4 regions of the Streptosporangium amethystogenes subsp. fukuiense genome follow, and region 3 is predicted to be linked to each of the others. Evidence: riboswitches for the same ligand, from Rfam matches in the RefSeq annotation. Region 3 holds a riboswitch; each other region holds the start of a gene.
What was found. Region 3 has a riboswitch for cyclic di-AMP ahead of ACFQVD_RS05210 (CHAP domain-containing protein). Riboswitches for the same ligand answer to the same signal wherever they lie in the genome.

Region 1 (7,517 bases), 6.3 Mb from region 3:
TGGGAGAGCCTGCCCGCCGGGATGAACAACGCCTTGTCACGGAACCGGAGATCACCGCGGGCGGGTTCATCGCGAGAATGTCCACCGCCGGTGGAACATCCGGATGGAGAGCGGCCCGCTTCATCACCCGGGTGGCAGCCGATGCGACGCAAGCCTGCGGAACAAGACGGATCTTCAACGCTTTCTTGCCAAGAGTACGACCCACTCCGGCGCGGAGTACATAGTCGTAGACCGTATAACCACCAAAGACGATGGGCTCACCGGACAACCCAGGCAACACCGCACACCCGGTGATCCAGCTCCGCGAGAAGACCCTGAACGCGCGACGGAAGGTGAAGGAGAGAAACCCGCGGGCCGTCCCCGGGGATGCCGGAGGCAGGCCGGTCCCGCCATTCGATGACTGGCGTGCGAACCCTCGGCGAGGGCAGAACCGGCATTGGCGTCTCATAGCGGCTTGTGAGCTCCCCTGAGCCCCTTGTCGGCCTCAAACACGAATATTCCGCCGCGCCGGGGCCCGATCATAAGTCCCCCCGCGCCGGCCAAGGCGCGGCAAATGATTTTTACGCTTCCGTGGCTTCCGCGGCCGAGACGGTTACCCGCCCCTAACGATCCCCGTTTTTCTCGTCCGGGCGCGAAATCGGGGCCGACGGTTCAACCGCCGGCCCCGATTTACCCGGAACTACTTGATCTTGACGACGACCGTCCCGGCCACCTTGTCGTGCAGCGCCTGCTGCAGGGGCTTGTCCCACAGCAGCCACAGCACGTTCACGAGGCTGAAGATGTTGACGATCCAGCCGAGGACGGGGATCCAGCTCAGGAACTGCGGACCGAAGAACACACCGCCGCGCTTGAGCGCGACGTCGGAGCTGAGCCCGCCCGGCGGCAGGGCACTGCCGACGGGCACGATCTTGATGCCCATGACCATCTTGCCGACGGTCTGCCCACCCCTACTGATCATGAAGAACTCGTAGGCGAAGTAGATCGCCGCGGCGATCAGGGAGCTGAGCAGACTCGCGAGGAAGATGCCGCTCCCCTCCGTGACGGCGCCCGACTCAAGGTTGAAACTGGGAGACGTCACGAGGATGGCGGTCAGCACCCCGCTGATGATGAATGTCGGGATCGCCAGGATGATTCCGTCGATGATCCGCGCCACCAGGCGCTGCCACCACTCGGCGAGCGGAGCGGGAGCGCCGGGAGGACCGCCGTAAGGCTGGCCGTACCCCTGCTGCTGTCCGTACGCGGGCTGCTGCTGACCATAGCCGGGCTGCTGACCGTAGTCGGGCTGCTGACCGTACTGCTGCTGGCCGTAACCCGGCTGGGACGACTGCTGACCGTAACCGGGCTGCTGACCGTAGTCGGGCTGCTGACCGTACTGCTGCTGGCCGTAACCCGGCTGGGACGACTGCTGACCGTAACCGGGCTGCTGACCGTAGCCGGGCTGCTGACCGTAGCCCGACTGCTCGTGGGACGCCTGCTGTCCGTAGCCGGGCTGCTGCCCGTACGCGCCGGTCCCGCCCTGCTGACCGTAGCCCTGCTGCTGGCCGTACATGTCCGTCCCGCCCTGCTGACCGTACGACTGCTGCTGTCCGTACCCCTGCTGACCGTAACCGGGCTGCTGCCCGTACCCCTGCTGCTGCCCATAACCCTGCTGCTGGCCATAGCCCTGCTGGCCATAACCGGGCTGGGCCACCCCCGGGCCGGTGTTCGGCTGCGACCCCTCCGACCGATATCCCATGATCGTCACGTCGGGGTCGAGTTCGCCAGGGGCTCGACCCGGGTTGTGCTGTCCGTAATCCGGCTGTCCCGAAGGTGTGCGACTGCGCTCGGGATCATCCTGCGGATACGGCGGCTGTCCGGTGCTCACCGCGTCACCTCACTTAGACTGCGCATGTGGCAAATGTCAGACGCACATGCTTGCTGCTGCACAAGGTATCGACATAGGAATCAACAGTCACCTTTCCAGTCAGTCATCTCTAAAGTCATCAGAGTCGGGCTCGCGTGTCAGGTGCAGCAGCATCCGAGTGTTTCCCAAGGTATTGGGCTTGACGTGCTCCAGATCGAGGAACTCCGCGACGCCCTCGTCGTAGGAGGCGAGGAGTTCGGCGTAAACCTCCGGGGCGACGGGCGTGCCCTGGATCTCCTGAAATCCGTGCCGGGCGAAGAAGTCGACCTCGAAGGTCAGGCAGAAGACCCTGCGCAGCCCCAGCTCGGCGGCCGTGCGGATGAGCGCCGAGACGATCCGATGGCCGATTCCCATCCCCCGGCGGGTCGGATCGACGGCAACGGTCCGTATTTCGGCAAGATCCTCCCAGAGGACATGGAGCGCCCCGCAACCGAGGATCATCCCCTCCGCGTCGGTCGCGACCCAGAACTCCTGGATGTCCTCGTACAGGGTGACAGTGGCCTTCTCCAGCAGGCGCGGGCCGGCTCCACCGTAGGTGTCGACGAGCCGCCTGATGGCGCGGACGTCCGGGGTGCGGGCGCGGCGGACCGTGACCGCCGGGGTGACGCCGGGAGCGGGTGACTCCCGCTCCTCTCCCTCGGATCCGGTTCGCCGCTCCCCTTCTTTCCCGGGGTTCGCGAACGGCACGGGAGAATGCTCCGCAAGCTGCTCCATGACCGATCAGCGTACGTCCTCTCCGGCCTTCAATTACGGCTCATCCTTAACTCCGGCCCCGAAGGCATCACATGACCCTTGGTAGTTGGTTTACCACGCTGGGCGCACGACGCCTCCGATGTGTCGCAGCTCATCTTTGGCACGGTCCCGGACCAGGGAAGACCCGCGCCGGGCCCGCCGCGAGGAAGGCAAAGGCAGCGTAATGGCCATGTTGATCATATTGCCATGTGATCTTTCCGTGACATTTCAGTTGCGAAACCTCTACTGAGTTCGCAGTTCTGGTTGAGCAGGAACCACGAGTGCACTAATCTCCGTGCTCGATGTCAGAGACGTAAAAAGCCTGACCCGCCGAATCTCCCGACCAGGGGAACCGGGGACCCACCACGTCCTTCGGGGTGAATCCGAGTGCCACCGGCGCACCCGGTAGGGCTGCCTCCGGCCCGAACCCGTCAGCTAACCCGGTAGGCGGCCGAGGAGAGGAGCCCGTTGGTGAAGCGCATGCGCGACCGCGCAGGAGAGCATGCGGGCGGCGACGCCCGCTGTCGAGAACGCGCGCCGCGGAGGCGGAGTCGCCGCATGGCGGTCATCGGCCTGGCGTTCGCCATCATGACCCTCGGCACCCCCCTGGTCTCGGCCACGGCGGATCCCGAGCCCAGCCTCCAGCAACTGGCCAAGCAGGCCGAGAAGCTGCACGAGGAGATCGGCACGCTCGCCGAGCAGTACAACGGCGAACGGGTCAGGCTCAAGCAGGCCCAGCGAGCCGCGGAAAGTGCCAAGAAGACCCTCGCGACGAGCGAGTCGGAGCTCGCGACCCGGCGCACCAAGGCCACCCTCCTCGCACAGAGCAACTACATGTCCGGCGGCCTGAACTCCGGACTCGCCTTCACCCAGGCGACCGATCCCGACACCTTCCTCGACCAGGCCACCACCAACTACGCCCTCCAGCAGCAGCAGAGCGAGGAGGTCGCCCAGGTCGGCCGGGCGATCGAGGCCGCCGAGCGGGCACAGGCCAGCGCCAAGGCGAGGACCTCGGAGGTCAAGGCGCTCCTGGAGGAGATCGAGGGCAAGCGCAGCAAGATCGAGCGACTGGTCGCGCGGGTCGAGAGTGACCTGTTCAGCGAGGTGCGCACCAGGGCCGTCAGCAACAGGGGTGCCCGGGTGAAGGTCGACGTGCCCATCGTGGGCAGCGGCAAGGCGGCGGAGGCGGCCCGCTGGGCGCTCACCCAGCAACTCAAGCCGTACGTCTGGGGCGCCGAGGGCCCCAACTCCTTCGACTGCTCCGGGCTGGTCATGTGGGCCTACCAGAAGGTCGGCATCAGCCTGCCGCACTACACCGGCAACCAGTGGACCGCGGGCACCCACATCTCCAGAAACGATCTGCGCCCAGGCGACCTGGTCTTCTTCTACAGCGACCTGCACCACGTCGGGATCTACATCGGCGCGGGCCTGATGGTCCACGCGCCCCGGACGGGTGACGTCATCCACATCGCCACGATCGACAACCGGCCCTTCGCCGGCGGGGTGCGGATCGCCGACTGAGCGGCCGAGCCGACCGGCCCTCGGCAGGAGCGCGCCCGCTCCTGCCCGGCGAACCCTGCCCTGCCGAGGGCCGGTCGGACGGCGCTCCCCGGAGTCGCGCCCCCAGGACTCGTGCCCCGCGGGTGCGGCGGCCGACGACAACGCGGCGAGGCGTCACCCGACCGCAGTGGGCGAAAGCCCCAGGGGAAGGGCCTAGATCAGGCGGCGGCGGGCCGCCCAGGCCACGGCTTCGATCGCCGTGGCGACACCGATGCGGTCGCAGATGCCTCTGAGCCTGCGCCTGACGGTCCGGCCGCTGATATCGAGGCGGCGGCCCACCCTGTCGACGGTGACACCCTTGGCGAGTTCAGCCAGCAGCACGAGGTCGTTGTCACTGAGACCGATATCACTCATGCCCAGGGGGCTGTCGCCATGGCGAGAATCCACTTCTGGATATGCCATCAAGAGTCACTCCCCCCACTCTGGAAACCGGGCGTGAGACGCCGGAAATGAATACCGTCCGCCAGGAACGGTAAACGCCTTGTTCAAAGGTCGTCAAGTTCTACTCTTCATAGCGCGCGCCCACTATTGACATACTAGGTGCTACGTGAAGTACTCATGATATGTCAGCGCCTTTGGGGTTAAGTCACGACTGTGCCCCCGCACGAGCCCGCAGACGCCCCTCTGGCTGCGACAACAGAAGTCCTGGCAGAACAAGGTTTTGCCGGAACCGTCGTGGCGGCACGCGTCCGCGGGGCCGCATCCTCGGCGGAAGCGAGCCGCCCGCTTTTCCCCGGGAAAATCGATCTCATCGTGACGCTCTTCGACGGCCACGCCGGCCGGCGCCTTGACGGCACCTCGCGGAAAACTCTGAAATGGGAAGCCTGCGCGAGCACCTTTGCGGCATTCGCGAAGTATCAGGTGCCGACGACCGGCGTCAGGCGATATTGGACATGCTTAAAGGGAGTTTCTGCGCTATGCAGAAATCCGTCCGAAATTGCATGGGGAGAGTGAGCACGGCCCCACGATTCCCGGCCCATCGGGGTTCGCCCCGTCCGCCCGGGCATCGTCCGCGCGCCGCGCTCGCGCCCACGCGGGCCGGCACGGAGCCGTGCGAGACGGTGTGGGACGGCGCGGGACGGTGGTGCGGAGGTGCCCGCGAGGCGGGTGAGGGCGCTACTCGGTACGCCGGCCGGGGGAAGGTACGCGCCGAGCCCGACCGGCCCGCCCTGGAGACCCGGAGACCCGGAGACACCGTCCCGGGCCGTCGTCCGGGCTTCGGTCCCGGCGGACAGCGCCCGGCGGGAACGGTCGCGTCGCCCGACCGCGCCGGACCGCACGGGACGAGGTCCCGCGCGGTCCGGCGACGCCGCCCTCGGACTTAGCCGGCCGGCTTGACCAGCGGGAACAGGATGGTCTCGCGGATGTTCTTACCGGTGAAGGCCATGATGAGGCGGTCGATGCCGAGACCCATGCCGCCGGTGGGCGGCATCGCATATTCCAGTGCGGTGAGGAAGTCCTCGTCAAGCTGCATGGCCTCGGCGTCCCCGCCCGCGGCGAGCAGGGACTGCTCGGTGAGGCGGCGACGCTGCTCGACCGGGTCGACCAGCTCCGAGTAGGCGGTGCCGAGCTCGGTGCCGAACCCGATCAGGTCCCACTTCTCGGTGAGGAGCGGGTTGTCACGGTGCTGGCGGGTCAGCGGGGAGGTCTCCACCGGATAGTCCATGACGAACGTGGGCTGGACGAGCGTGTGCTCGACGAGCGCCTCGAAGATCTCCTGGACGAGCTTGCCCTGGCCCCACTTGGCATCCCAGTGGATCTCCCGGGCGTCCGCGAGCTTGCGTACGTACTCCAGGGGCGTCGCGGTGGTGATCTCCTCGCCCAGTGCCTCCGAGACCGACCCGTAGAGGGTTATCCGCGGCCACTTCGCCAGGCCGAGGTCGATCTCCTGCCCCTGGTGGACGACCACGGAGTGGCCGAGGGCCGCCACGACCGCCTTCTGGATCATCCGCTGGGTCAGGTCGGCCATGTCGTTGTAGTCGAGATACGTGCCGTAGGCCTCGAGCATCGTGAACTCGGGGTTGTGCGTGGAGTCCGCGCCCTCGTTGCGGAAGTTACGGTTGATCTCGAAGACCTTCTCGATACCGCCGACCACGAGCCGCTTGAGGTAGAGCTCGATCGCGATGCGAAGGTAGAGCTCCATGTCATAGGCGTTGATGTGGGTCTTGAAAGGCCGGGCCGTGGCTCCACCGTGGATCGGCTGGAGCATCGGCGTCTCGACCTCCAGGTAGCCCTCCTCGTGCCAGAAGTCGCGGATGGACCGCACCACGGCACTGCGGGTGTAGGCCAGCTTCCTGGCCTCGTCGTTGACGATGAGGTCGACGTAGCGCTGGCGGACCCGCGCCTCGGGGTCGGTGAGCCCGGCGTGCTTCTCCGGCAGTGGGCGCAGGCACTTCGAAGTGATCGCCCAGCGGTCGGCGAGGATGGACAGCTCACCCCTGCGGGAGGTGATGACCTCACCCTCGATGCCCACGTGGTCGCCGAGGTCGACATCGCGCTTCCACGAGGCCAGTGCCTCCTCGCCCACCCTGTCCAGGGAGATCATGACCTGGAGATCGCCGGAGCCGTCGCGGATGGTGGCGAAGCAGAGTTTGCCACCGGTCCTGGACAGCATCACCCGGCCGGTGACACCAACCTTGTCGCCCGTCGCGGTGTCAGCGGAGAGATCAGCGTATTTCCGGCGGATCTCGGCGTTGGTCGCGGTGCGCGGGAAGTTCACCGGGTAGGGGTCGACGCCCTCGGAGCGGAGGCGGTCGAGCTTCTCCCGGCGCACGCGCATCTGCTCGGGCAGATCCTCGGCGGGGTTGGTCACTTCATCGGTCACAGTTCCAAAGGGTACCGATGTGGCGAACCTCATGAGGTCGCCGACCGCCGGGGACCGGAAAGGGACTCCGGGGCGCCGCGGGTCCTCCCGGAACGTCGCGGCGTCCTCCGGCCGTGACACCGCGCTCCGGGCGGTGTCACGGCACCGGTGTCACAACGCTCTCAGGTGGCGTTGCGGTGGTAGATCAGGCGCAGCCCGATCAGTGTGAGCCAGGGCTCGTGCATGTCGATCGAGCGCGCCTCGCCGACCACCAGCGGCGCCGCGCTGCCGGTGGCGACCACCGTGACGTCGTCGGGGTTGGCGGCGAGCTCGGCCGCCATCCGCTCGACGATCCCGTCCACCTGACCTGCGAAGCCGTAGATGATGCCGGCCTGGAGCGCCTCGACGGTGTTCTTGGCGATCACGGAGCGGGGGCGGACCAGCTCCACCTTGTGCAGCTGCGCGCCCGCCGCGGCGAGCGCGTCCACCGAGATCTGGATGCCGGGGGCGGTCACCGCG
Region 2 (7,517 bases), 8.4 Mb from region 3:
GCTGGCCACGCCCACCCTCTCCACCGGCCACCTCGACCCGGTGGAGCTGGTCGCCAGGATCGAGGAACTGGAGCGGACGGGTGTGGAACCGCTTCCGGCCGATCTGGCGCAGGCGCTGCTCCGGCTGCCCAGGGAGGCCGATCCCGTCGCGGTGACGCGGGCCGCCGCGCTGACCTCGGCGGCCGGGCGCGAGGCCGCCCGCTGGCTGGCGGGGAACGGGTTGCCCGATCCGGTGGTGACCGTCCGCCGGTTCTGCTCTCCCAGTGCGAAGCCGGACTGGGGGCTCGAGGAGGATCCGGCCGGGCACTGGCTCGACGAGCGCGAGCCGCAGGGGGCTCTTGAAGCATGGCAGACCCTGGCGGTGGCCTCCATCACGCCGAGCGACAGCACGGTGACCGGCAGCACGATGACCGACAGCGCGCCGAGTGACATCACCCCGAGCGACCGCGCGGACGAGGAGGCGGGAACGTCGGCCGGTGAGCGGACGGTCCGTGCCGCGGCGTCGCTGATCGCCGGACTCCTGGTCTCGCCGCCCCGGTTCCTGGAGGAGGGACGCGGCCATCACGGCAGGTTGATCGGCTGGTGGCCGGGGGTCATGCCGTCCCACCGCGAGGTGATCGCCGCGCACATGGTCCCGCTCAGGTTCCGCAGCGACTGGACCGGTGGCCTCGTCGACGGGCCGCGGCTCACCGACCTCGCGTGCGCGCGGGGACCGGTCGGGCAGGCGACCGCCCTGCTGCTGGTGGAACGGCTCGCCCTGAGCATGTCGGTGTACCGGCGCCGGGCCGTGCAGTACCTCCTGGCCACCGGTGACCTGCCCGCCACCCGGATGGGCACGGAGTTCGGGGAGCGGATACGCCGGGCCTGGCTCTCGATCTTCAGGTTCCGGACGATCATGGAGGACGCGGTCTGCGTGGGCACCCACCGCGAGGCGTGGGCCATGATCGCCGCCGCCCTGCCCGGTCTGCTGGCCGTCTCGGGCGGGCGGCCCTCCAAGGAACTGGTCGGTTTCCTGGCCTTCGCCCGGCGGGTGGCCCGGCGGGCGAAGGCGACCGGCGAGATCCCCGAGGTCACGGCGGTCGCCGGGCGCAAGGGTTCCACCCAGGTCATCCGCGAGTGCCGCGCCCTGCGCGACCTGCTCTCCGCGCAGTGACAGCCGGACGGCGTCGTTCTCGATCAGCGGCTGACCCCGTCGGACGGGCGGAGCAGGTCGAGGTCGGCACGGCGGGGGAGGCTCTCCCAGTCGCCGTCGGCGGTCACCGCGAAGGCCCCGGCGGCCGAGGCGGTGGCGAGGCGCCGCTCGGAGGTGGCCCCGGCGAGGGTCTCGGCGATCCAGCCGGCGGCGAAGGCGTCCCCGGCGCCCACCGGGTCGAGCTCGGCGACCCGGTGGGGCTCCGCGTGCCGTACGGTGCCGTCGGAGAGCTCGATCGCGCCGAGGGCGCCGCGTTTGATGAGGACGTGGCGCGGGCCGAGGTCCGACAGGGTGCGGGCCAGGGCGAGCGGGTCGTCGCCCTCGACGATCAACCTGGCCTCGGCCTCGGTGGCGAACAGGACGTCCACGGCGGCGACGGTCTCGCGCAGCGCGGCGGACGCCTCGGCGGGTGTCCACAGGGCACGGCGGTAGTTGATGTCCATCGACACGGTCGCGCCCGCGTCGCGGGCCTCGGCGATCGCGGCCCGCACCGCCTCGGCGGCCGACGCCGACAGCGCGAGGGTGATGCCGGTGACGTGCAGCACGCGTGCCGAGCGGATCAGCGAGACGTCCAGGTCGGCGGGGCGGAGCCGGGACCCGGCGCTCGCCGAGCGGTAGTAGCGCACGTCGACCACCTCGGACGTACGCCTGCTCTTGATCATCAGGCCGGTGGGCGCCTCGGGGTCGACCAGCATCCCCCGCACGTCGACGCCCTCGCCGGCCAGCGTCGAGCGGAGCAGTTCCCCGAACTCGTCGGCGCCCACCCTGCCGATCCAGGCCGCGCGCCCGCCGAGGCGGCAGACGCCGATGGCCACGTTGGACTCCGCGCCACCCACGCCGAGCCCGAAGTCGCGGGCGTGCCTGAGCGGGCCGGTGCGCCGCGCGCTGAACAGCGCCATGCTCTCGCCGAGCGTTACCAGGTCGGTCATCGGAAAACGTCTCCTCGGTAGGTGGGCGGGCCGTGCCCGGCTCGACCGATCAGCGGGTGGAGGCCCGGTCGACCGGCGTGTCCCCATAGTGGTGATCAACGGCAAAATAGGCGAGTACGGTCCCCGATGGCCACTGTGCGGCACGACGTTCGCGGAGCGGAAAAGGAGAGAGACCGGCCGGGTCCGGTTTCCCGGGCCGTCGTGTGGCGCGACGTGCGCGGAGTGAAGAAGGGGTGAGACCCGCCAGGCTCCGTTCTCTCCCGTACCGATAATTTTTGCCTGGACCAGGGCAGAACTGTCCCTCGGGATGGTTGACAGGCCAAAATTGGTCCGTGGTCAGGATCGGATCGGTAGGAATGAGCGATTGCGAGGGTGGGAGGCTTCCGCCAGTTCTGGGCCAGTTGTTCGCTGACGGGGCCGACGGGAGCAGCGGGGGAGAGGGCCGGAGGCTCTCGGTGGACCTGCCACCGGGTGACGTGGTGTGGCCCGACCCCGGTTACGCTCAGCTCTCCTTTCGTCGCCGTCCGGCGTTCTGGCTCAGTGAGGTGGCGGTCTCCGGCGAGTACTGGGCACGGCTGCGGGCGCAGCACGAGCACTCCGGCCTGTGGCCGGTGCTGCTGGAGGACTCGGTGCAGCCCTGGTCGGCCGGTCAGATCGCCCCGGACACCGCCGTCGAGATCGACAACTACCACGCGGCCGCCTTCATGGCCGAGGTCTGGTCCGACTGGATCGCCAAGGCGCACGTCGACCAGCTCGAAATCCTCGACCCCTTCGGAGTCGAATGTCCTGGTCCGGCCCCGGCGGGAAGGCTCGCCGCCGATCCCGGCGTGGTCGCCGACTGGTACGCCGGCCTGGTGGCCGAGCGCCGGACCCCGCTCGGGCTCGTCGCGGTCGAGCGCGGGGCCGACGCCCTCGCCGTGATGGGCTGGCAGGGCGCCCTGAACCACAACGAGTGGATGGTCCCGCTCGCGGCGGTGGTGCGGAGCTGGGAGGACAGGTTCGGGGTGCGGCTGGTCGGGATGGGGTTCAACACCCTCGACCTCAGCGTCGCCGCGCCCCCGACGACCTCGGAGCACGCCCTGCACGTCGCCGCGGAGCACTGGACGTTCTGCCCGGACAGCATCATCCAGGGCGCGGGGACCCTCGTCGACTACGCCGAGCAGATCAAGGGCAGGAACGCCTGGTCGTTCTGGTGGGACTGAGCTCGCCCCCGGAGGCGCGGCTTCCGGCGATGCGCGTCTTTGGCGGTGGTCCACTGTCTCTCCGGGCGTGAAAGGGCTTCGAGTGCGGACGACCCTCGGGCGACCGGGCTCCCCGCGGGGGCGGAAAGGTCTCGGATGCGGGGCTCCGGGGGCGAAACCCGGGATCGGCAAGACGTTCTCGCTGGTAGGGCGGCTGTTGGTGGGACGGGGTCTCCAGTGGGGCTTTCTTGAAGCTTGCAGGTAGATCTTCTGGGGTTTTCATGGCATTTGCTTTGCTTTGTCCGATTTCGGCGGGTAGTGTCCACGGATATCGGTTGGCGACCTGCCCTTCACAAGAGGGAGCGGCCGGCCGACGTCGAATCCCATCGGCCCCCAGGGGCCAGGGAACCGGGGAACCACTTTCCTGGGGTGAATCCGCTGCGAACGTGCGGCGGTAGGGCAACTCCACCGCCCGAACCCGTCAGCTAACCCGGTAGACGAGCTGGAGAGGAGATCCCCCTCATGGATCACCGCGTCACCACGTCGGTGCCCGCCCTGCCCGTGCCGACCACCTGAACCTCGTCCTTTCCTTCGCCGCGCCTGATCGCGGCGTCTGGACCGTGCTCCGCGTGACGACCCGCTGATCTCGCCACGCCACTTTTCCGAAGAGCGCGTCCCCGCCAGTGCACCTCTTGCCGTGTGTCGCAGCTGGTTGTCCCGTTCCCTCGCGAAAGAGCCCATTCTTCATGCGTCTTCCTTTCGGCCTGCCCGAGAACGGCCTGCCCAAGAGCCTCCCGTACAAGAACCGCCTCGCCACCGCCGCCCTCGTCGGTGCCGGCCTGCTCGTCTCCGGCGGCGTCGTCTCCGCGCTGCCCGCCTCCCCCGCGGCCGCCGCCCCCGCCTCCGTCGCCTCCCCCGGAGCGGACACCGAGCCGGTCGCCAACGGGGTCGTGCTCCTCCAGGGCTCGACCAGGGCCTCCTACTTCTGGGACGACTCCTCGGGCAGGGCCGGCGACACCGGTCTGCCGGCCAGTGGCAAGCCGATGCAGAAGGGCATGATCGCCAGCCCGAGCTGGCCCCTGTTCACCGAGGGCTACGTCGTCTACAAGGGCAAGAAGGCCAAGTTCTTCGTCGGTGACCGCGGTCCCGGCGTGCCCTCCAATTCGGGCGTCATGATCGACCTCGACGCCAAGACCTTCGCCGACCTGACCGGCGGCCGGTTCAACCCCGCCACGCTCGGCGTGGACGGCAACGGCGGCATGGGCCACATCGACGTCAAGTACGTGGTCACCAAGTGGGGGGACGGCGTGGGCAAGAAGAACCACCCCGTGGCGTTCTCCACCGGTGCCTGGCGTTACCGGGACGCGAACCCGGCGAAGCCCCCGCAGACGGCCCTGGTCAAGGCCGAGCGGTCCAAGAAGTCCGTGAAGACCCAGCAGGCGATCCAGACGTTCGCCAAGCCCAAGATCATGTCCGAGCCCCTCACCGCGCCCGAGGCGATCATCGCCGCCAAGCCGCTCGCCCTGTCCGGCGCCGCCGGGGCCGCCGAGCAGGAGGTCCGGGACCTGGGCGCCACCGCCCCGGTGGCGGCCGAGACCTCGACCGGTCCCTCCACGGCCGCCTCCCTGGCCCTGGCGGGAGTGCTCGCCGCGGGCGGCGGCACCTACCTGGTCGCCGGCCGTCTCCGCCGCAGGGCGGTCGCTGAGGAGAGTTGAGGTCCGGCGCGATCTCCGGCCCACCCCGCACCGACGCGATCGATGAGCTCACCGTCCCGGTGACGTCCGGGCGGTGAGCTCCTGTCGAGGCCCGTGCCCTTCCGCAAGGGCACGGGCCTCGGCAGGATCAGATCTCGAGTTTCTCCTCGATGCCGCGCAGGATGTGCCGCGCGAGCGCGAGGTTGGCCCGGTTCCGGTCGAGGGCCATGTAGATGAACAGGCCTTTGCCGCTCCGGCCGGAGAGCGGGCGGATCACGTGGTACTGCGTGCCGAGCGTGATGAGGATGTCCTCGATGCCGTCCTTGAGGCCGAGCGACTCCATGGTCCGCATCTTGGCCTTGACGACCTCGGTGTTGCCCGCGGCCGCCACCTGGAGGTCGAGATCCTTGGAGCCGCCGAGCGCGCCCAGCGCCATCCCGCTGTTGTAGTCGACGATGACCGCGCCGATGGCACCGTCGATCGCCATCATCTCCTTGAGAGAGATGTCCATGTTGCCCATTTCTGTCTCCGATCACTGGGTTATCGAGATACGCGAGGTGATGGCGGCCAACCTGGCCGCCGTCTTGCGGCCCTCCAGCCGGAGCAGCCCGAGATTGGTCCCCGGGCGTGCCAGGACTGTGAGGACGATCTTGGGTCCGGCGGCGTAGCAGGCCGTGTAGCCGTTGGTGCCGGAGATCAGCGTCTCCTCGAAGGTGCCCTTGCCGGCCATGTCGGTCATCCGGCGGCTGAGGGCCAGGAGCGCGGAGGAGAGCGCGCCGGTCTGCTCGGCGGCGATGTCACGGCCCAGATCGCTGGCCAGGGTCAGGCCGTCGACGCTGCACACGACGCTCCCGTCCACGTCCGGGATGCGCTCTCGCAGCAGCGCCATCTCCTGGCGTATCTCCTCACGCAGTTCCACCGGCACCCTCCTTCCGATCAGCTTCAGCGTCCGCAGCCTTATCGGCGGCATCGAACCAGGCTCAAGTCAGTGCCTCCAATGCGTTCCTGAGCCGGATGAGCAGGTTGACGTCGGTCGGGTCCCCGGTGGCTCCGGGGAGCGACGCGGGCGTCGCGAGGGAGCCCGTTCCGGCTGCCGGGATCTCCGAGGCCCCCCTCGTCCGTCTCGGCAGCGGGTCCTGCGCGGCGGGTGCGGCGGCCGCGTCGGGTTCCGGGACGCGCAGCAGCCCACGGGAGGCGAGCTGCCGTACGGCGAGCAGCACCGAGTACGCCGGGCGGCCCAGCCTGCGTGCCAGGTCGGCCGGGGTCGCCGTGGAGTCGGCGCCGACCAGTACCTCCCACTGCAGCGAGCTCAACACCACCCGCTGGGCGGCGATGCGCCTTCGCGGGATGACCGGGAGCGTGTCCAGCTCCGCGGACGGCCAGGTCTGTTCCAACTGAGCCTTCCTCCGCTTGCACTCCCGGAGCAGGCCGGCCGCGTCGAAGTACCACTGCGGTCCGAGCCAGTGCCGCTCTCCCCGCCGGAACCTGGGCCGGTGCCCGGTCGACTCCAGCAGGAAGTAGCTGGCGTCGAGCACCGTGCTCAACACGCAGAACTCCAGCTCGCCCCTGGTGAGCAGCCCCTGGGCGAGGAGCCGGTCGCCTCCGAGGATCTGCGGGGCGGCGACCGGCGGCTCGCCGCCCCGCAGATCCTCGGTCGCGGCCTGCCTGGCCTGTCGTACGGCGTGGGCGGAGATCCCGCGGCAGGCCGCCAGCAGGTCCTCCAGCCGGGGGGCCGCCGCGCTCTCGGCGTAGGTCACGCGGCCGTCGGTGAGATAGATGGCGCCCGCCTTGCCGAGGCGGAGCGAGCCGGTGGCGCGATCACTGGCGAGCCCGCTGAGGATGATCTCGACGCTCGGCACGGCTTCACGTCGATATCAGGCGGCCGGAAAGGGCCTGGAGGCGGTGGCGGGCCAGTGCCAGGTTCGACCGTTCAAGGTCGAGCCTGACATAAATCACCAGGGGGCCGTCGAAAAGCGTTTCCAACGGCCGTAGCAAATGGTGGCCGCCGTCCGTGGTTATGATCATGTCGTCGATCCGGACCGCGCCGCCCGGTGCGGTGACGGCGAGTCCGTCCAGCGTCGCGCGCAGGGTCTCGCTCAGTCCCGCGGCCGATCGCTCCACGTCACCGTGGCGGCTCGCGCCACCGGTCGCCACGACCGTCCCGCTGGTCTGATCGATGAGGATCGCGTCCAGGGCGCCGGGGATGGCCATTACCTCAGTGAGGCAGTCTTCGATTCCGAGCACGTGCTCTCCCTTGCCGGCGACTTCAGGCGTCGCCCGGTCAGCGTAGGGAAAGCTCTCGGGATTCGTCCTTTCCAGCCAGGTTCTTGATAGGAAAAAGCGTAGGATTCACCAACCGAGTAGGAAGATATACACCCCGGGTGGAAATCAACCCGTTGGCTGGTCGGTGATAATCGCCTTTTCGTCCGGCTTGAAAACAAGAATGTTCTTCACATAGGAATTCACCGCGCTGGGCAGGCCGACGTCGTTCCCGGCCTCCTCCGACATGAACCAGCGGTGG
Region 3 (7,517 bases):
GCGAAGTAGCCCTCCAGCGGGATCCCCGCCTCGATCGCGGCGTGGCAGGTGCGCAGGTGGGCGTCGATGTAGTCCACCCGGTCGCGGTCGTGGACGACGCCGTCGGGTCCGACGATGTCGTCGAAGGCCGCGCCGTTCTCCGAGATGACCAGTGGGACACGCGGGTACTCGGCGGCCAGCCGCTGCAGGATCTCCAGCAGCCCCGAGTCGTCGATCTCCCAGCCCATGGCCGTCACGGGACGTCCGCCCTCGACGAACGAGACGTGCTCGCTGCCGACCCAGGGGGACCCGGTGTCGGTGGGCGCCGCCGCGGCCGACGCCGCGCCGCCGGGGGTACCGGAGACGGTGAAGCGGCTGTAGTAGTTGATCAGCAGCTTGTCCAGCGGCGTCGAGATGATCTCCATGTCCCCGTCCTGGACGAGCCCGGCCGGTCGGCCGAGGTCCTCCAGCACGTCGGCCGGGTACTCGCCCTTGAGCAGGGCGTCCAGGAAGAAGCGGTTCTGCAGCCCGTCGATGCGGCGGGCGGCGTCCTGGTCGGCCTCGGAGGCGGTCTGCGGCGTGATCGCGTACAGGTTGACGCAGCCGCCGATGACGGTCTCCGGGCGCTGGGCCCGCATGGCCTGCGCGGCCAGGCCGTGCGCGAGCAGCAGGTGGTGGGCGGCGTACACCGCCTTGTCGGGCTCGCGCCGCCCGGGGGCGTGCTCACCCGAGGCGTACCCGAGGAACGCCGAGCACCAGGGCTCGTTGACGGTGCTCCAGTTGCGGACCCGGTCGCCCAGCGCGTCGTGCACGGCCGCCGCGTAGTCGGCGAAGCGCTTCGACGTCTCCCGTGACGGCCAGCCGCCCGCGTCTTCCAGGGGCTGGGGCAGGTCCCAGTGATAGAGCGTCACCCACGGGTCGACGCCCCGGGAGAGGAGCTCGTCGACCAGGCGGCTGTAGAAGTCGACGCCCCTGAGGTTGACGGGGCCGTGCCCCTCGGGCTGGATCCGGGGCCAGGAGATGGAGAACCGGTACGCGCCGAGGCCGAGTTCGGCCATCAGCCGCACGTCGTCCCGGTAGCGGTTGTAGTGGTCGATGGCGACGTCGGCGTGCTCGCCGTTCACCACCCGGCCCGGCTGCTTGACAAAGGTGTCCCAGATGGAGATGCCGCGGCCATCCTCCGAGACGGCGCCTTCGATCTGGTAGGCGGAGGTGGCCGCGCCCCAGACGAAACCTGTCGGGAACACCAGATCCGAGGTCTGAATCTGCGTCTCTTGCGTGGTCACGCTTTAACCGCACCTTCCATGAGTCCGCCGACGATCTGACGGCCGAACGCGATGAAAACGATGAACAGGGGGAGGACCGATGCCGCGGTGCCGGTGAACAGCATCACGTAGTCGGTGCCGTGGGCCTGGTTGAGCGCCGCGATCGACGTCTGGACTACCGGGTTGTCCGGGTTCAGCACGATCAACGGCCACATGAACTCGTTCCAGGTCTGCATGAAGACCAGCAGTGCCAGCACGGCCATTCCCGGTCGTAGCGCCGGCAGGATGACGTTCGCGTAGATGCGCATGGTGGAGGCGCCGTCGACGCGGGCCGCCTCGACCAGTTCGTCCGGCACCGCCTGGGTGGCGTACTGGGTCATCATGAAGACCCCGAAGCCGTTGACCAGGAAGGGCAGGATCACCGCCTTCAGCTGGCCGGTCCAGCCGAGCGTGACCATGAGCTCGTACAGCGGCACGACGCCCATCTGCTGGAGCGGGACCATCATCGTCACCAGGATCAGGCCCAGCAGGATCTTGGCGCCCCGGAAGCGCAGCTTGGCGAAGGCGAAGCCGGCCAGGGTGGAGATGAGCACCACGGAGAGGGTCACGGTGACCGAGACGATGGCCGAGTTCACCAGGCCGGTCATGAAGTAGGCGTCCTCGGTGGACAGGAGCCGCGAGACGTTCTCGCCGAGGTGGCCGCCGGGGAGCAGCGGCGGCGGTACGTCGATGGCCTCCTCGTTGGTCCGGGTGGCCATGATGAACATGTAGTAGATGGGGAACGCCGACAGCACGAGCGCGAAGGCCAGGACGACCTTCGTCAGCGGGCCGGCGTCCCAGATGCGGTTGCGCGCGGCCGGCTGGCCGGAAGACCGTCGTGAATGCGCCGGGGGCCGCCTGGACTGGATGGCCGTCACTTGGAACCCCCGATACGGCGGGTGAAGGAGTAGTTGATGAGCGTCCCGACCAGGATCAGTGCGAACAGCATCCACGCGGCGGCCGAGGCGTAGCCGAAGTCGAAGTCGCGGAACGCCTCCTTGACGATGAACATGGCCACGGTCTGGTACTGGCCGGTGGCGCCGCCGCTCATCGTCGGGTTGCCGTCGAACATGACCGGCTCGGTGAACAGCGTCAGGCCGCCGATGGTGGAGATGAACACGATGAAGATGAGCGTCGGGCGCAGCATCGGGATGGTGATCTGCCAGAACTGCCGCCTGGCCGTGGCGCCGTCGATGGAGGCGGCCTCGTAGAGATCCTTGGGGATGGTCTGCATGGCGGCCAGCAGGATGATCGCGTTGTAGCCGGTCCAGCGCCAGTCGATCATGGTGGAGATCGCGATCCACGCGGACCACTTCTCGTTCTGCCAGTTGATCGCGTCGGTTCCGAAGAGGCCCAGGAACCAGTTGATCATGCCGTAGTCACGCCCGTACAGCTGGGTGAAGACGACGGCGACGGCGACGACGGAGGTGATCAGCGGCAGCAGCACGCCGAGGCGGAAGAAGAGCCGTCCCCGGATGCGCTTGTTGAGCGCGTTGGCCAGCACGAGGGCGAGGACGAGCTGCGGGATCGTCGACATGACGAACATGCCGAGAGTGTTGATCACCGCGTTCCAGAAGGCCTCGTCGGTGATCAGCTCGATGTAGTTCTCGAGGCCGACGAAGGACTTGTCCCCGGCGAGCTCCCAGTCGTGCAGCGAGACCCAGAGGGTGTAGCCGAGCGGGAAGACGCCGAAGATCGCGAAGAGGAGGAAGTACGGGGAGACGAGGAAGTAGGGGGTCGCCCGGAGGTCGAACCGGGCCCATCCACCGCCTCGCTGCGGTCCGCGCGCCCCCGCCGACCGGCGGGGGCCGGGCTGTGGAGGGGCGGCCGGGGAGTCGACGTGCAGTGTCATCAACGGAGCCTTTCAGCGGGGGCAGGCGACCGGCCCGGCGGCGGGATCACCGCCGCCGGGCCGGTGCGGGTCGGTACGGGGATCAGCCCGCTGCCTTGACGCCGGCCTCGACGAACTTGGTCCAGGCCTGGTCATAGGGGACCGAACCCTGGTCCATGCCCTCGAGGACCTTCTCCACCGCGGTCTTGACCTGGGCGTGCTTCTCGCCAAGGAAGACGGGAAGCAGGTCCTTGACCGACGCGCCGAAGATCTGGCCGGTCGGCGCGTCGTTGAAGAACGGGTTCTTCAGGTCGGCGACCGCCGGGTCCTGCTGCGCCGGGATGGAGCTCGGGAAGGCCGCCGCCTCCTGGAAGGCCATGACGTGGCCCTCCTTGCCGGTGAGGTAGTTCAGGACCTCGGCGGCCTCCTTGGGGTGCTTGCTCTGCTTGGGAACCGCGAGGTAGGAACCGCCCCAGTTGCCCGCACCGCCGGGCACGGACGCGACGTCCCACTTGCCCTTGTTGTCGTCACCGGCCGCACCGGAGACCACACCGAGCATCCAGGCCGGGCAGCCCATGGTCGCGAAGCCGCCCTTCTTGATCGCGGCGTTCCACGGCGGGGTGAAGGAGGCGAGCTTGGCGGTCAGGCCCGCCTCGCTGAAGTCCTTCACCGTGTCGAAGGAGGTCTTGATGGCGGGGTTGCTCTCAAGGACGAGCTGGTTGCTCTTGTCGAAGTAGGCGATGTTGCCGTTCTTCGGCGCCTCCTGCGACAGGATCACGTTGTAGAGCGTGTTCGGGCCGTCGAGGAACTTGGGGTCGCTCTTGCCGGGGTTGGCGGCCTTGAACTTCTCGCCGATCGCCTTGAAGGCGTTCCAGTCCGGCCAGAGCTTGCCGACCTCGTCGCGCTCGGTGGGCAGGCCCGCCTTCTCGAACAGGTCCTTGCGGTAGCACATGGTCATGCCGCCGATGTCGGTGCCGAGAGCGAAGAGCTTGTTGTCGGCGTTGATGCCGTTGTCCCACTTGGCCGCGGGGAAGTCGGCCTTGCGGCTCTCCAGCCCGTACTCGGCCAGGTCGGTGAAGAACTGCGGGCGGGCCTTCATGAGGCCCATCGCGCCCTCGTCCAGGGCGATGATGTCGGCCGCGCCGCTGCCGGCCTGCAGGCGCTGGAGCAGTTGCGGGAGGTAGACGTCCTCGAACCGGTCGGTCAGGTTCTGGTACTTGACCTGGATGTTCGGGTGTGCCGCGTTCCAGGTCTCCACGGCCTTGTCGTAGCCGAAGTTCTCGCCGCCGCCGAAGGTGTGCACGGTGATGGTCACCGGCTCGGCCGCGGCGGAGGCACCGCCGTCGCCCGCGGCGGGCTTGGCGGGCTCGCTGGAACTGCACGAGGTGATGGCCAGGGCGGTGGCCGCCATGACCGCTACGGCGGCGAGCTTGCCGTGCCGCTTGTCGTTCAACATTTCCGGACCCCTCTCAGGTGGTCGCCCGAATCATTGGGAGGTGACACCGGGGGCCGGTCCCCGACAAACACGGCCTCGCGGTGCGGTAGTTCCTCAATGTGCTTTGGGAGCGCTCCCACGAAGAGTGGACGATGGGCAACCGGGACGTCAATATGCCGAAACTCAACCGTTACATCTGACTGGTTTGCGGGGGACTAAGAGCTTGAAAAGGTGATATACCTCGCATGAGGGCATTTGGGAGCGCTCCCATCCCACGGACATACAGTCGGGGCATTAGTGCCCGGGTCAGGCGGCAGGGCGCCGGGGGCGGAACGCCGTCAGGGGCGCCGCTCGGTCGAGCGGCGCCCCTGACGGCGTTCGAGCCGTCCGGTGGTCGCCGGACGGCGCGCACCGCCTGGATCGGGCGGGTCCAGGCGGTGCGGAGTGGCCGCGTCACCGGGGGACGGCGCGGGCGAGGGGTGGATCAGTCGGCGTAGACCGGGTAGCCGTAACCCACGACCTGCGAGGTGGGCCGGACGCGCTGCTCGACGTTGCCGTTGCCGGTGTTACCCTCGATCGTGGTGATCGTGCCGTCTCCGTTGTCCTTCTTCACGAAGCCGACGTGGTCGATGCCGTCGAGGTCCTTGCCACCGGCCCAGTCGAAGTAGACGACGGCGCCGGGGGTGGGGGTGGTGCCCCAGTGCTGGTTGTTCTTGAACCACTTGGCGTGGGTGACGGTGTAGGCGTCCCAGCCCATCGTGGGCCGGATGCCGGCCATCTCGCCGACCCAGGAGACGAACATCGCGCACCAGGGGGCGTTGGCGTAGCCCTGGATGCTGCCGCCGTCACGGGCGACGGTCTCCTTGGCGCGCGGGGAGGACATGTACCACGAGTGGAACTTGGTCCCGCCGCCCTGGGAGTTCTCGCGGACGCCGATCTGCTTGGCGGCGAGGTCCAGGACCTGTGCGGCGGAGACCTTGGGCAGCCTCTCGGCCGCGATCTCGAGCGGGGTGCTCGCGGGCCTGTTCTGCGAGACCTCGGAGACCTTCGCGTCGGCGGGCGGCGTGTTCAGGGCGGGACGGCTGTCGGCCAGGGCGGCGGAGCCCACGGAGCCGGTCGCCAGGACGACGCAGGCGCCCAGGAGGGCGCTCGCCACGCGGGGGGCGCTGAGGGTGGGGGTGAGGCGGTGCTTGGTCATACCGGGGTCGACTCCTTGCTTCGCTTCCATACCGCCTACCGGGTTAGCTGACGGGTTCGGGCTGGGAAGTGCCCTACGGCGCGAGAACGCGCTGATTCACCCCAGGAACGTGGTTCCCCGGTTCCGCAGACTTCGCGGATTCGGCGGCCGTGCTCACCGCGGGCGGAGGGGCTCCGCCCAGGTGGAACACGGTCGGGCAATGTGACGGCAATGCTTAGACCTATACAGACCCAGACATTTGCCACGAACAGGACGAACGTACGTCACTCGGACAGACGATTACAAGTAGGACACATTGCCCTGACTTGGTAGTACGTCCAGATCGAGGGGGTAGGACGGGGGGTCGCTTGGCCCGGGGAGGGGGTGGGGTGCGCCCGTCCTCCGGCCGGCCGCCGCGGCCGGGGTCGCGATCTCGCCGCGGGCGGAATCCCCTGTTCCCTCGGCGATCCGGGCGAGTGGTACCCGCTGATGGATCGCCTGACCTGGGATGATATGTCGTGATCCGAGAGGCTCGCCGGCGAGAGCGTTCGACTCCAATTACTTAGAACAAACATTCGATGGTAAAAAGTATGGAGCGAGTGCGTCCCTCTACCCCAAAAGCCCGAACGAGGCTCGGCGACCGCCGGTGGGAGGGCGAGCCCTCGGCTCCCAGCCGGATCGGGAGCCGGCCGTGTCCTCGACGGGCTTCCGATGACGAACTCCCGATCCGGTGATACGCCGGCGCCTTGATGTCCTGAGGTTCGGAAAGGCCGCGCGAGCACGCGTGGGCGGCTGTTCACCCGTGGTTCCCCGGCGCTTAAGGCCACCGGGTTAGCTTGGGTCAGTCGTGAACGGGTCATCACCCGGCGTGGAGGACGGTCGAGACCACGCGCGGGATCAGGGTTCGGCCATCGCCTGGGTGGAATCCCCGCTGCAGATGCTCTGCGCCGTGGAGGCCCACCACGCGGGGCTGCTCGGTGCCCGCAGCCACCTCGTGCCCAGGGCGAGCCTCCGCCCGCTGGCCGCCACCGGGCGCGAGCTCGGGCGTCTCACCCTGCCGCCGGGCCTGGAGCTCACCGCCGCGCGGCCGGACATGCCCAGGCCGCGCCGGGGCGTGACCTGGGTGGTGGGCGACGCATTCTCCGGCAAGGTCCAGTTCCGCTGGCTCACCGGGCGTCCCGGTCGCATCGTGATCGTCGACGACGGGCTGGCCACCATCAGGCTTCTGGAACTGCTCGTCGGCCACGTGGGTACGCCCCTGCTGAGGGCCCGGGGGAAAGCGGGACGGCTCAGAACCGCCCTCGGCGCGGCGGCCGGGCTCAGGTTGCGCGCCGCGGCCCGCTCGGGGCGGCTGTCGATCTTCACGGCGCTGCCCGTTCCGGCGGACCTGGCGAAGGCCGTACGGGCGAGAGGGGCCGAGCTGGTCACCCACGACTTCGCCTGGCTGCGGTCGCAGCCGCTGCGCGTGCCCCGTCCCAAGGAGCTCACGGTCGTCCTCGGCACCTCGCTGGTCCGCAACGGCCTGATCCACCGCGACCACTACCTCGGCTGGCTGGCCGCTCTCGGCTCGGCCGGGCCGGTGGCCTACTTCCCGCACCGCAGGGAGGACCCCCACGATCTCGTCAGGGTCGGGGAGCAGCCCGGCATCACCGTCTACGGCGGCGGGGTCCCCGCCGAGATGACCCTGCGCGGGCTGGCCGCCGGGCAGCGGGTACTGAGCCTGCCGTCCACCGCGGTCACCTCCCTGCGGGTCCTGCTCTCGGCCAGGGGCGTCCCGGTCGAGACGGTGGA
Region 4 (7,517 bases), 3.0 Mb from region 3:
GGCATGGCGAACACGTCTCCCGCTGCCAGATAGCCGGGCAGCGCGGCCTCCGGCACGGGGCCGGTGATCTGGACCGAGCCGTTCATCGGCCTGGCCAGCCGTTCCAGGGTCCTGCGGTACGGGCCACCGCCGACGATCAGGAGCATCGCGTCGGGAACGTCCCGCAGCACACCGGGCCAGGCCCGCAGCAGCGTGTCCTGGCCCTTGCGCGGCACCAGCCTGGACAGGCAGAGCACCACCGGCCGCTCTCCCAGTCCGAGCGCCGCGCGCACCCGCTCTCTCCCGGCCCCGGGCGCGAACACCTCGGTGTCGACGCCGGGCGCGAGCCGCACCAGCTTGTCCCCGGGTATCACCCTGACCAGCCGCCGCCGGGTGTACTCCCCCAGGTAGGTGACCACGTCGGCGTGCGCGCCGATTCTGGCGAGCACCCGGCGGCCGACCGGGAGCGCCGTCCAGCCCGCCTCGTGGCCGTGGGTGACCATGACGACGCGGCGGACCCCGGCCTCGCGCATCCTGGGCGCGAGCAGCCCGAGCGGCGCCGCCGCCCCGAAGACCACGGTCTCGCACCCGAACTCGGCGACCAGTGCGGCCGCCCGGCGGGCGACGGCGGGGGTGGGCAGCATCAACGAGGTGGGGTGCCGCACCACGGGGTAGGGCTGCCGCAGGTCGAAGTCCTCGCTGTCGGGCCATCGGGGGGCGTAGACGACGACGGAGCCGGGCGGGCGGCGGGCGATGAGACCGTACACGAAGGACTGGATCCCCCCGGCGCGAGGCGGGAAGTCGTTCGTGACCACCAGCGTGCGCCTCATGGCTCGGAGAGACCGTTCAGCCGGGCCCAGGAGCGCGCCAGCGCGATGCGCTGCGGCGCGGTGGGATGCGAGGCGTAGAGCACGTACTCCACGAGGTCGGGCGACAGATCCGAGATGTTGGTGACCGCCAGCCGTTTCTGCATGGCGGCGAACGTCGCCGGATCCCTGGTCAGGTCCAGCGCGTGGACGTCCGCACGGGCCTCGATGTGCCGGCTCACCAGGTTCTGCGCCGGTCCTGACAGCACCGCGGCCAGGCTGAGCAACCCCATGACCAAACCCACCGCCCTCGGGTCACCGATGGAGGAGATCCCCGCGCGACGCCGCACGACCCCCGCCGAGGTCACCACGTAGAGCAGGCACGCCCCGAACGCCGCGCCCAGGGCTCCGACGAGCGTACCGGAGAGCACGTCGCCCGCCTTGGCGTGACCGAGCTCGTGCGCGACCACCAGCTCGACCTCGTCGGCGGGCGCCCGGAGCAGCGTGTCGTAGACGACGATCCTGCGGGTCGCGCCGAATCCGGAGACGTAGGCGTTGAGCGCGGTGGTCCGCCGGGAGGCGTCGGCGACGAGCACGTCCTCCACCGGCACGCCGTCCCTGGCGGCCATGGCGAGCAGGTCGTCGCGGAGTCGTCCGGCCTCCATCGGCCTGAAGTCGTTGAAGATCGGCTCGATGAGCACCGGGTAGGCGAAGGAGGCCGCCACCGTCAGTGCGAACGCGCCGGCCGCCGCCGGGATCCACCAGCGCCGGTAGCGCCGCGCCAGCGCGACCACCGCCAGAACCATGATCGCGGTCAGCGCGGTGCCGACGCCCAGGCTCTTGATCCGGTCGACGGTCCAGGTCGGCCAGGTCTGGGTGGACAACCCGAAGTCGCGCAGGTAGGTCTCCGACCACATCCCCAGCGGCCAGCGCAGCATCGCGACGGCCACCGAAAACACCAGCACGCCGAGCAGCACCCGCAGCCACCACGGCCCCCGCAGCCGGCCGACGAGCCGGGCGCCCAGCGGGGTGCCCACCAGCACCCCCGCCACCACCAGCGTCAGGCCGAGGGAGAGGTAACCCGGTACGCTGACCAGTCTGTCGAACGCCTCGGACCTGGCGATCTGCTCGGCCGTGAAGTCGCGGCCCGGATCGGGGACGACCGCCGGGGTTCCCGCGGGCAGCGCCCGCCAGGGCGTGGCGACCGCCACGACCGCCAGGGTGACCACCCCCAGCGCGGCCAGCGCCCACCCCGCCGACCGCACACCCGAGGGCGCGTCCGTCGTGCTCAGCGTCATCAAACACCTCCAGCGTGGAGCCCGAACCCTGGGCCCCGTCCTTTGGATCCTCCGCCTGCCGCGGTCGGCCGGACGGCGCCTCGCCGTGTCGTCACCGGTCACCGCGGCACGCCGCGGCTCCCTCCCGCGCCCTGCGAGGCACCCGCCGACCGCTCCTCGCCACGGCGAGATCCGCCAGGTGGGGCCTGGACCGGGAAGGACACAAGGATGTCAGGCGAGTTCCTCTCCGAGATAGTCACGCCACGCCACGGTGAGTTGGGCGGGCGACAGGCCGAGCGTGTCGGTGACATCGCCACCGTAGAGCCTCACCAGGGCCTTCTCACCGAAGCGCTCCGCGATGAACCGGCAGGCGAGCCAGGCCTCCTCGTACGCCTGTGCGAGCCGCGGAGCGCCGGGGGCGAAGTCGGCGGGGCCCGGGAGACGGGCGGGCAGGACTCCGGCGCGCACCTCGGCGGCCAGCTCGGCGGCGGCCGTCCGTACCGGGATTCCGGCATCGCGGTAGCCGACGTAGTCGGCGAAGCCCTCCGACAGCCACATCGGCACCCGGCCGCCGCGGGTCGCGCCGGTGGCCACGTGCACCAGCTCGTGCGTGATCACCACGTCCCTGCCGGTCATGGTGAGCCTCGCGTAGCCCGAAGGCAGGACGATCACCCGGTCCGCGGTCGCCATCGCGGCCAGGCCCCGGGTGCTCTCCGCTCCGGCGAGTGCCGCGGCCTCGGCATCGGTGGCGGGGAACAGGATCACCGCTCGGACCGGCCCCCAGATCGCCGCGACCGCGCGACGGGCCCGGTCGGCCCTGGCGGCCAGGTCCCGCAGGACGGCGGGCGCGAGGTCGTGGCCGATCACGAGGGAGTGCTCACCCCGGACGACGACGGCGGCGCCGGGCCACAGGTCTCGAAGGCCGACGGGGAGTTCTCCGGCGCGCTGGAGAGGATCGTGAGGAAGCGGGCCGGCTCCGGCCAGGAGAGGTCCCGTCCCGGCCGACGGGCCCACGCTCATCAGCGCCAGCATCCCGGCGAGCACGGTGCGGCGCCCCTTCGGGACGGACATAACGAGTCGATGTTATCGGAATGCCGGCCGGTGCTCCGGCCTCCGGGCCGGGGGCCGTCGATCGACCGGCATCGCGACGCTCCTTGCCGGAGGCGCGGATCCGCCTGGGCGGCACGCTCGCGGCCCCTACCGGAAACGGAGCGGCCCCGCCCCTCCACATGTGAGGAACGGGGCCGGCGCCCCTTGCCCGGGTCAGGCTCCGGGCCGGACCGCTCCGGCGAAGGATGACCTGTAGTACCCCTCCAGCTTCACGATCCGGACCGTCTTGCCGCTGCTCGGCGAGTGGACCATCCTGCCCTTGCCGACATACATGCCGACGTGGCCCTTTCCACTGAAGAACATCAGGTCACCGGGGCGCAGGTGGCTCCACGAGACCTTCTTCCTGATCGCCCGGTACTGGCTGTGCGTGATCCGGGGGATGGACACGCCCGCCTTGCGCCAGGCGTATTTGACGAGCCCCGAGCAGTCGAACGCGCCGGGACCGGAGGCACCCCACCGGTACGGATCGCCGATCTGCTTCTTGGCCGTCGAAACGGCCTTGCGGGCCCGAACCTTCTGCAGGGCCACCCTGCTCATCTTGGTCTTGACCTTGGTACCGGCCTTGGCCTTGTGCGCAGCCCGATCGGTCTGCTCGGAGACTCCGGCCGCGGTGTTGACCAGGATCTCAGGGGTGCTGTCCGTCGTCGCTCCGGCCGCCGTCGACCCCAGGGTGACCGCTCCGGCTGAGGCGGTCAAGGTGAGGGCGATACCGCCGAGGGAAAGGCGGAAAAGGCGCGACAGACGGGTGTTACACGGGGTGGTAGACAGGATTTCTCCTTGGTGCTTCCACTGATGCCTACCGGGTTAGCTGACGGGTTCGGGCTGGGAAGATGCCCTACGGCGCAAATGCGCTGATTCACCCCTGGCCACGTTGTCTCGGGCCTTTTGGGTCCCCGGTTCCATGCCTCCTGGCTGCGTGGATTCGGCGGGCCGCCGCGATGAGGTCCGCCCCCGACGGGGGAGCGGCGGCCGGTTGGATTTCTATAGGGACACCGGCCCGAAGACCGACATTCACCGCGACGGCATGGCTTGCACGTCGCGAGGCCAGAAGTTACCCCGATCTCCAACTTTCGGCAAAGCATTCGCCAAACAAGAAGATCGACAAGCGTTCGTGATCTTCCCGTTACCCCTGCTTAATGGCCATTTATGCTATTGAGATATGACCCTCGTCACACCTCTGGAATCACACCCGACAAATCACGATTTCTGTAATGTTCATCACATTTACCATCATTCACGGTTGAAGCCGTGAGGGGCCCTCCCCCGCCGCCGAGCACGCGTCAGCGCCGGACGCACGTGTAGGCGCCGTAGATCGATTCCCTGAAGTCCGCCTGGACGATCTCGAACCCGGCTGCGTCGAGCATCGGTTCGAGAAGCCATCGGAAGGTGCTGTACTCGGTGCGCAGATGCTCGGCGTAGTCCTCGCGGGTGTAGCCCAGCGCGGGATCGTCGGCCGCGCCGTCGAGCCAGCGGCCGAGCACGGCGCCGGCCTCGGCCGGCCGGAAATCGAAGATCAGGTCGCGCAGGCGCAGGACGCCCCCGGGCCGTACGATCCGCGCGATGCGGTCGAGCGCGACCGCCTTCCAGAAGTCGGGGAGCTGATGAAGGGCGTGACGGGTGTAGACCGCGTCCGCGGGTGGCCCCGCGTGCTCGTAGGAGAGAAAACCCGCCCGCACGCACTCGATGTTGGCCAGGCCGTCCTCGGCGGCCCGGACGGTCAGGAAGTCGTGCATCGCCGGGGAGACGTCAACCGCCACCACCCGCCGGAACCGCCGCGCCGCGGCCAGGGCGAACTGCCCCGTCCCCGCGCCGAGTTCCACGACCGTCGCCGTCTCCCCCACGCCGCGCCCGGCGAGCGCGGCGAGATCCTCCCCCGGATCGGGCCTGCCCTGTTTGCGGTCGAACCCGGCGACGAACGCGGCGTCGAGGTGCTCGGGACCGGCATGGGCGAGTTCGTCGAGCATCCATGAACTGATCATTTTCCGATGCTGACAGCGCCGCCGCGGGCGGCGCACCCGGTTTTCCGGCCACTGGGACCCGCGCGCCGTGCGTCAGGGGCGGACGGCTCCGACGAGGCGACGGCCGTAGGCCGAGAGCGGGACGACCTTGACCACGTCGCCGGTCTGCGGGGCGTGCACGATCTGGCCGTTGCCCGCGTACATGCTGACGTGGCCCAGGCCCTCACTGAAGATGAGGTCGCCCGGCTGGAGGTCGTTCAGCGAGACCTTGCGGTTCGCGCCCCAACTCCACTGCTCCCAGGTGGTACGCGGCAGGCTGACTCCCCCGTTGCGCCAGGCGGCCTGGAGCAGGCCCGAGCAGTCCCAGCCGCCGGGGCCCGTGCCGCCGTACTGATAGGGCTTGCCGACCTGTGCGAAGGCGAACTGCAGGGCGGCGCGGGCGTTTCCCGAGGCGGAGCCGGTGTACTGGATTCCGCCGCTCTCGGGGTTGCCCGCCTTGAAGACGTTGAGTTCGCGCAGGAGCTTCGTCTGAGCCTTGACCATCTTGTCGGCCTTGGCCTTCTCCTTGGCCAGCTCGTCGCGCGTCTCGTCGGCCTCGCTCAGCGCGCCCTTGGCCAGGTTCCTGTTGAGCCGCAGCGCCTTGGTGGCCTCGTCGAAGGCGCTCAGCGACTGGGCCCGGGAGGCCGACATCTGGTCGACCGAGGCCAGGCCGCTCAGCAGCGCGCCGGGGTCGGTCTGGTAGACCATGCCCTCCCAGCTGTTGACCGCGCCGAACTGGTAGGTGCTGACCGCCATCGCGACGAGCTCCTTACGCAGCCCGGCGACCTGCTCGCTCTGCCGGGCGAGCTCGCTGTTCAGCGTCGCGTACTTCTTCCTGGCCCGCTTCCACTTCTCCGAGGCCTGGTTGTACTTCTCGACGATCTGGTCGGCCTGCTCGTTGAGCTTCTCCAGCTTCTTCTTGGCCTGGGCGAGCGTCGGCTTCGGCTCCGCGGAGGCCCCGCTCACCGGCGTCATCAGCATCGCGAGGGCGAGCCCGGCCGCCACCGGTATCCGAATGAGTCCAACCGGCATACCCGCCACGGCCACGTCAACGCCTCCAGACTGCACAGACCTGCGGCGAATAGTACAGAACAAGTAAGGTTTAGATCACCTTTTCACATGTTTTGCGCTATTGCCGCAGGTGGCAGCTCCGATATCCCGGGCGAGCACCGGGGGCGCCCCTCAGCAGTCGGCGACGCCGCAGATCTTTCCGGTCATCTTTCTGGCGTCGCGCAACTGGGTGGCCCAGTCGCTCCGCGCGGGCTTGTAGTACTCCCCGGCCCAGAGATAGACCAGGACCGCGTTGCCCTTCCTGACCAGCACGCTCCGGTCACCCCCCACGCCCGCCTTCCCCTTGTAGTAGACCTGCCCGGAGACCTTCAGCGCCTCGTCTCCGAGCCCGGTCAGGCGCGAGGAGACGTAGCGGTAGGCGGAGCCCCCGTTGGTGTTGGAGCGGCAGGCGGTCAGGGCGGAGCGCACCTGGGCGACCGCTCCGGCGGCGGCCGCCTTCGAGCGGTACAGGATCACCTGCTCGACCTTCTGGAAGTCCGGGACGCTGGTGTAGGTCACCGTCCGCGCGGCCGTCCGGCCGGTTCTGGCCAGCGTGGCCCGGTCGCACGGGTTGATCGCCAGCCGGACCTTGGCCGAGTCGCTGACCTTCCAGCTGCTCTCGGCGAGAACGGGCTTCTTCGCCGCGTCCTTCTCATAGAGCAGGAAGCCCTTGGGGATGCCGGCCGCCGCGACCGCGGCGGGGGTGGCGACGGTCGCCCCGATGGCCAGCACGGCGACGGCGAGCGTTATGATCTTCTTCATCGAGTGCCCCTGGGGAGATCGAAATACCTTCCGGTAGTTCGATGCGCCATCACCGGAAAAGGTTCACGCCCGTCCCAGACGCCTGAGAAGAAGCAGTGAGGGGACCGGCCGGGCGCCCATCCTGCGGACCGACTCGGCCACCTCCCGATCCGAGGAGACCACCGCGACCGCGCGTCCCGTGGGCTCGGCGCGGACCAGCTGGCGGATCAGGTCGTCGGCGATCTGCCCCGGCGCGCTGAACATCACGCGCACCCCCCTGGGGGCCGACACCGGGACCGGCCCGTTCAGCTCGGCGCCGTCGAAAACGCAGGTCAGCTCGGTTCGGGTCTGCGCGTAGAGCGCACCGAGGCCGGTGAGGAGGCGATTGCGCTGGTCGGCGAGGGTGAACGTACCGTAACCGGTCTTGGTCACGTTGTAGCCGTCGACGATCAGGTGGATCTGCGGCAGCGCGAGCAGCTGGTCGAGCAGGGCGGGGTCGTCGTCGGCGAGCGCCCGCGCGGGAACCGCCTGGACCCCCTGCCTGCCCGGCGCCACCG

Region 1: linked by a shared signal. The riboswitch ahead of ACFQVD_RS33160 (NlpC/P60 family protein) and the one ahead of ACFQVD_RS05210 (CHAP domain-containing protein) in region 3 are both predicted to bind cyclic di-AMP.
Region 2: linked by a shared signal. The riboswitch ahead of ACFQVD_RS42435 (hypothetical protein) and the one ahead of ACFQVD_RS05210 (CHAP domain-containing protein) in region 3 are both predicted to bind cyclic di-AMP.
Region 4: linked by a shared signal. The riboswitch ahead of ACFQVD_RS17620 (C40 family peptidase) and the one ahead of ACFQVD_RS05210 (CHAP domain-containing protein) in region 3 are both predicted to bind cyclic di-AMP.

What each region holds. Positions count from the first base shown of each region.
Region 1 is NZ_JBHTEE010000001.1:7,466,552-7,474,068, reverse strand. Features, by position in the region: gene ACFQVD_RS33170 (RDD family protein) at 680-1,735, opposite strand; gene ACFQVD_RS33165 (amino-acid N-acetyltransferase) at 1,964-2,617, opposite strand; cyclic di-AMP (ydaO/yuaA leader) riboswitch at 2,954-3,101, shown strand; gene ACFQVD_RS33160 (NlpC/P60 family protein) at 3,194-4,156, shown strand; gene ACFQVD_RS33155 (LuxR C-terminal-related transcriptional regulator) at 4,349-4,549, opposite strand; gene lysX (bifunctional lysylphosphatidylglycerol synthetase/lysine--tRNA ligase LysX) at 5,517-7,052, opposite strand; gene ACFQVD_RS33145 (type III pantothenate kinase) at 7,181-7,517, opposite strand, start outside.
Region 2 is NZ_JBHTEE010000001.1:9,570,853-9,578,369, forward strand. Features, by position in the region: gene ACFQVD_RS42420 (DUF6493 family protein) at 1-1,153, shown strand, start outside; gene ACFQVD_RS42425 (sugar kinase) at 1,177-2,121, opposite strand; gene ACFQVD_RS42430 (DUF4253 domain-containing protein) at 2,577-3,323, shown strand; cyclic di-AMP (ydaO/yuaA leader) riboswitch at 3,667-3,817, shown strand; gene ACFQVD_RS42435 (hypothetical protein) at 4,049-5,017, shown strand; gene ACFQVD_RS42440 (hypothetical protein) at 5,145-5,516, opposite strand; gene ACFQVD_RS42445 (roadblock/LC7 domain-containing protein) at 5,529-5,915, opposite strand; gene ACFQVD_RS42450 (hypothetical protein) at 5,977-6,855, opposite strand; gene ACFQVD_RS42455 (roadblock/LC7 domain-containing protein) at 6,860-7,240, opposite strand; gene ACFQVD_RS42460 (DUF4032 domain-containing protein) at 7,385-7,517, opposite strand, start outside.
Region 3 is NZ_JBHTEE010000001.1:1,196,160-1,203,676, forward strand. Features, by position in the region: gene ACFQVD_RS05190 (GH1 family beta-glucosidase) at 1-1,265, opposite strand, end outside; gene ACFQVD_RS05195 (carbohydrate ABC transporter permease) at 1,262-2,161, opposite strand; gene ACFQVD_RS05200 (carbohydrate ABC transporter permease) at 2,158-3,135, opposite strand; gene ACFQVD_RS05205 (ABC transporter substrate-binding protein) at 3,218-4,570, opposite strand; gene ACFQVD_RS05210 (CHAP domain-containing protein) at 5,034-5,747, opposite strand; cyclic di-AMP (ydaO/yuaA leader) riboswitch at 5,765-5,903, opposite strand; gene ACFQVD_RS05215 (hypothetical protein) at 6,574-7,517, shown strand, end outside.
Region 4 is NZ_JBHTEE010000001.1:4,169,489-4,177,005, forward strand. Features, by position in the region: gene ACFQVD_RS17605 (glycosyltransferase family 4 protein) at 1-809, opposite strand, end outside; gene ACFQVD_RS17610 (M48 family metallopeptidase) at 806-2,083, opposite strand; gene ACFQVD_RS17615 (hypothetical protein) at 2,294-3,133, opposite strand; gene ACFQVD_RS17620 (C40 family peptidase) at 3,326-3,868, opposite strand; cyclic di-AMP (ydaO/yuaA leader) riboswitch at 3,951-4,110, opposite strand; gene ACFQVD_RS17625 (class I SAM-dependent methyltransferase) at 4,453-5,151, opposite strand; gene ACFQVD_RS17630 (C40 family peptidase) at 5,224-6,201, opposite strand; gene ACFQVD_RS17635 (hypothetical protein) at 6,352-6,981, opposite strand; gene ACFQVD_RS17640 (NYN domain-containing protein) at 7,045-7,517, opposite strand, start outside.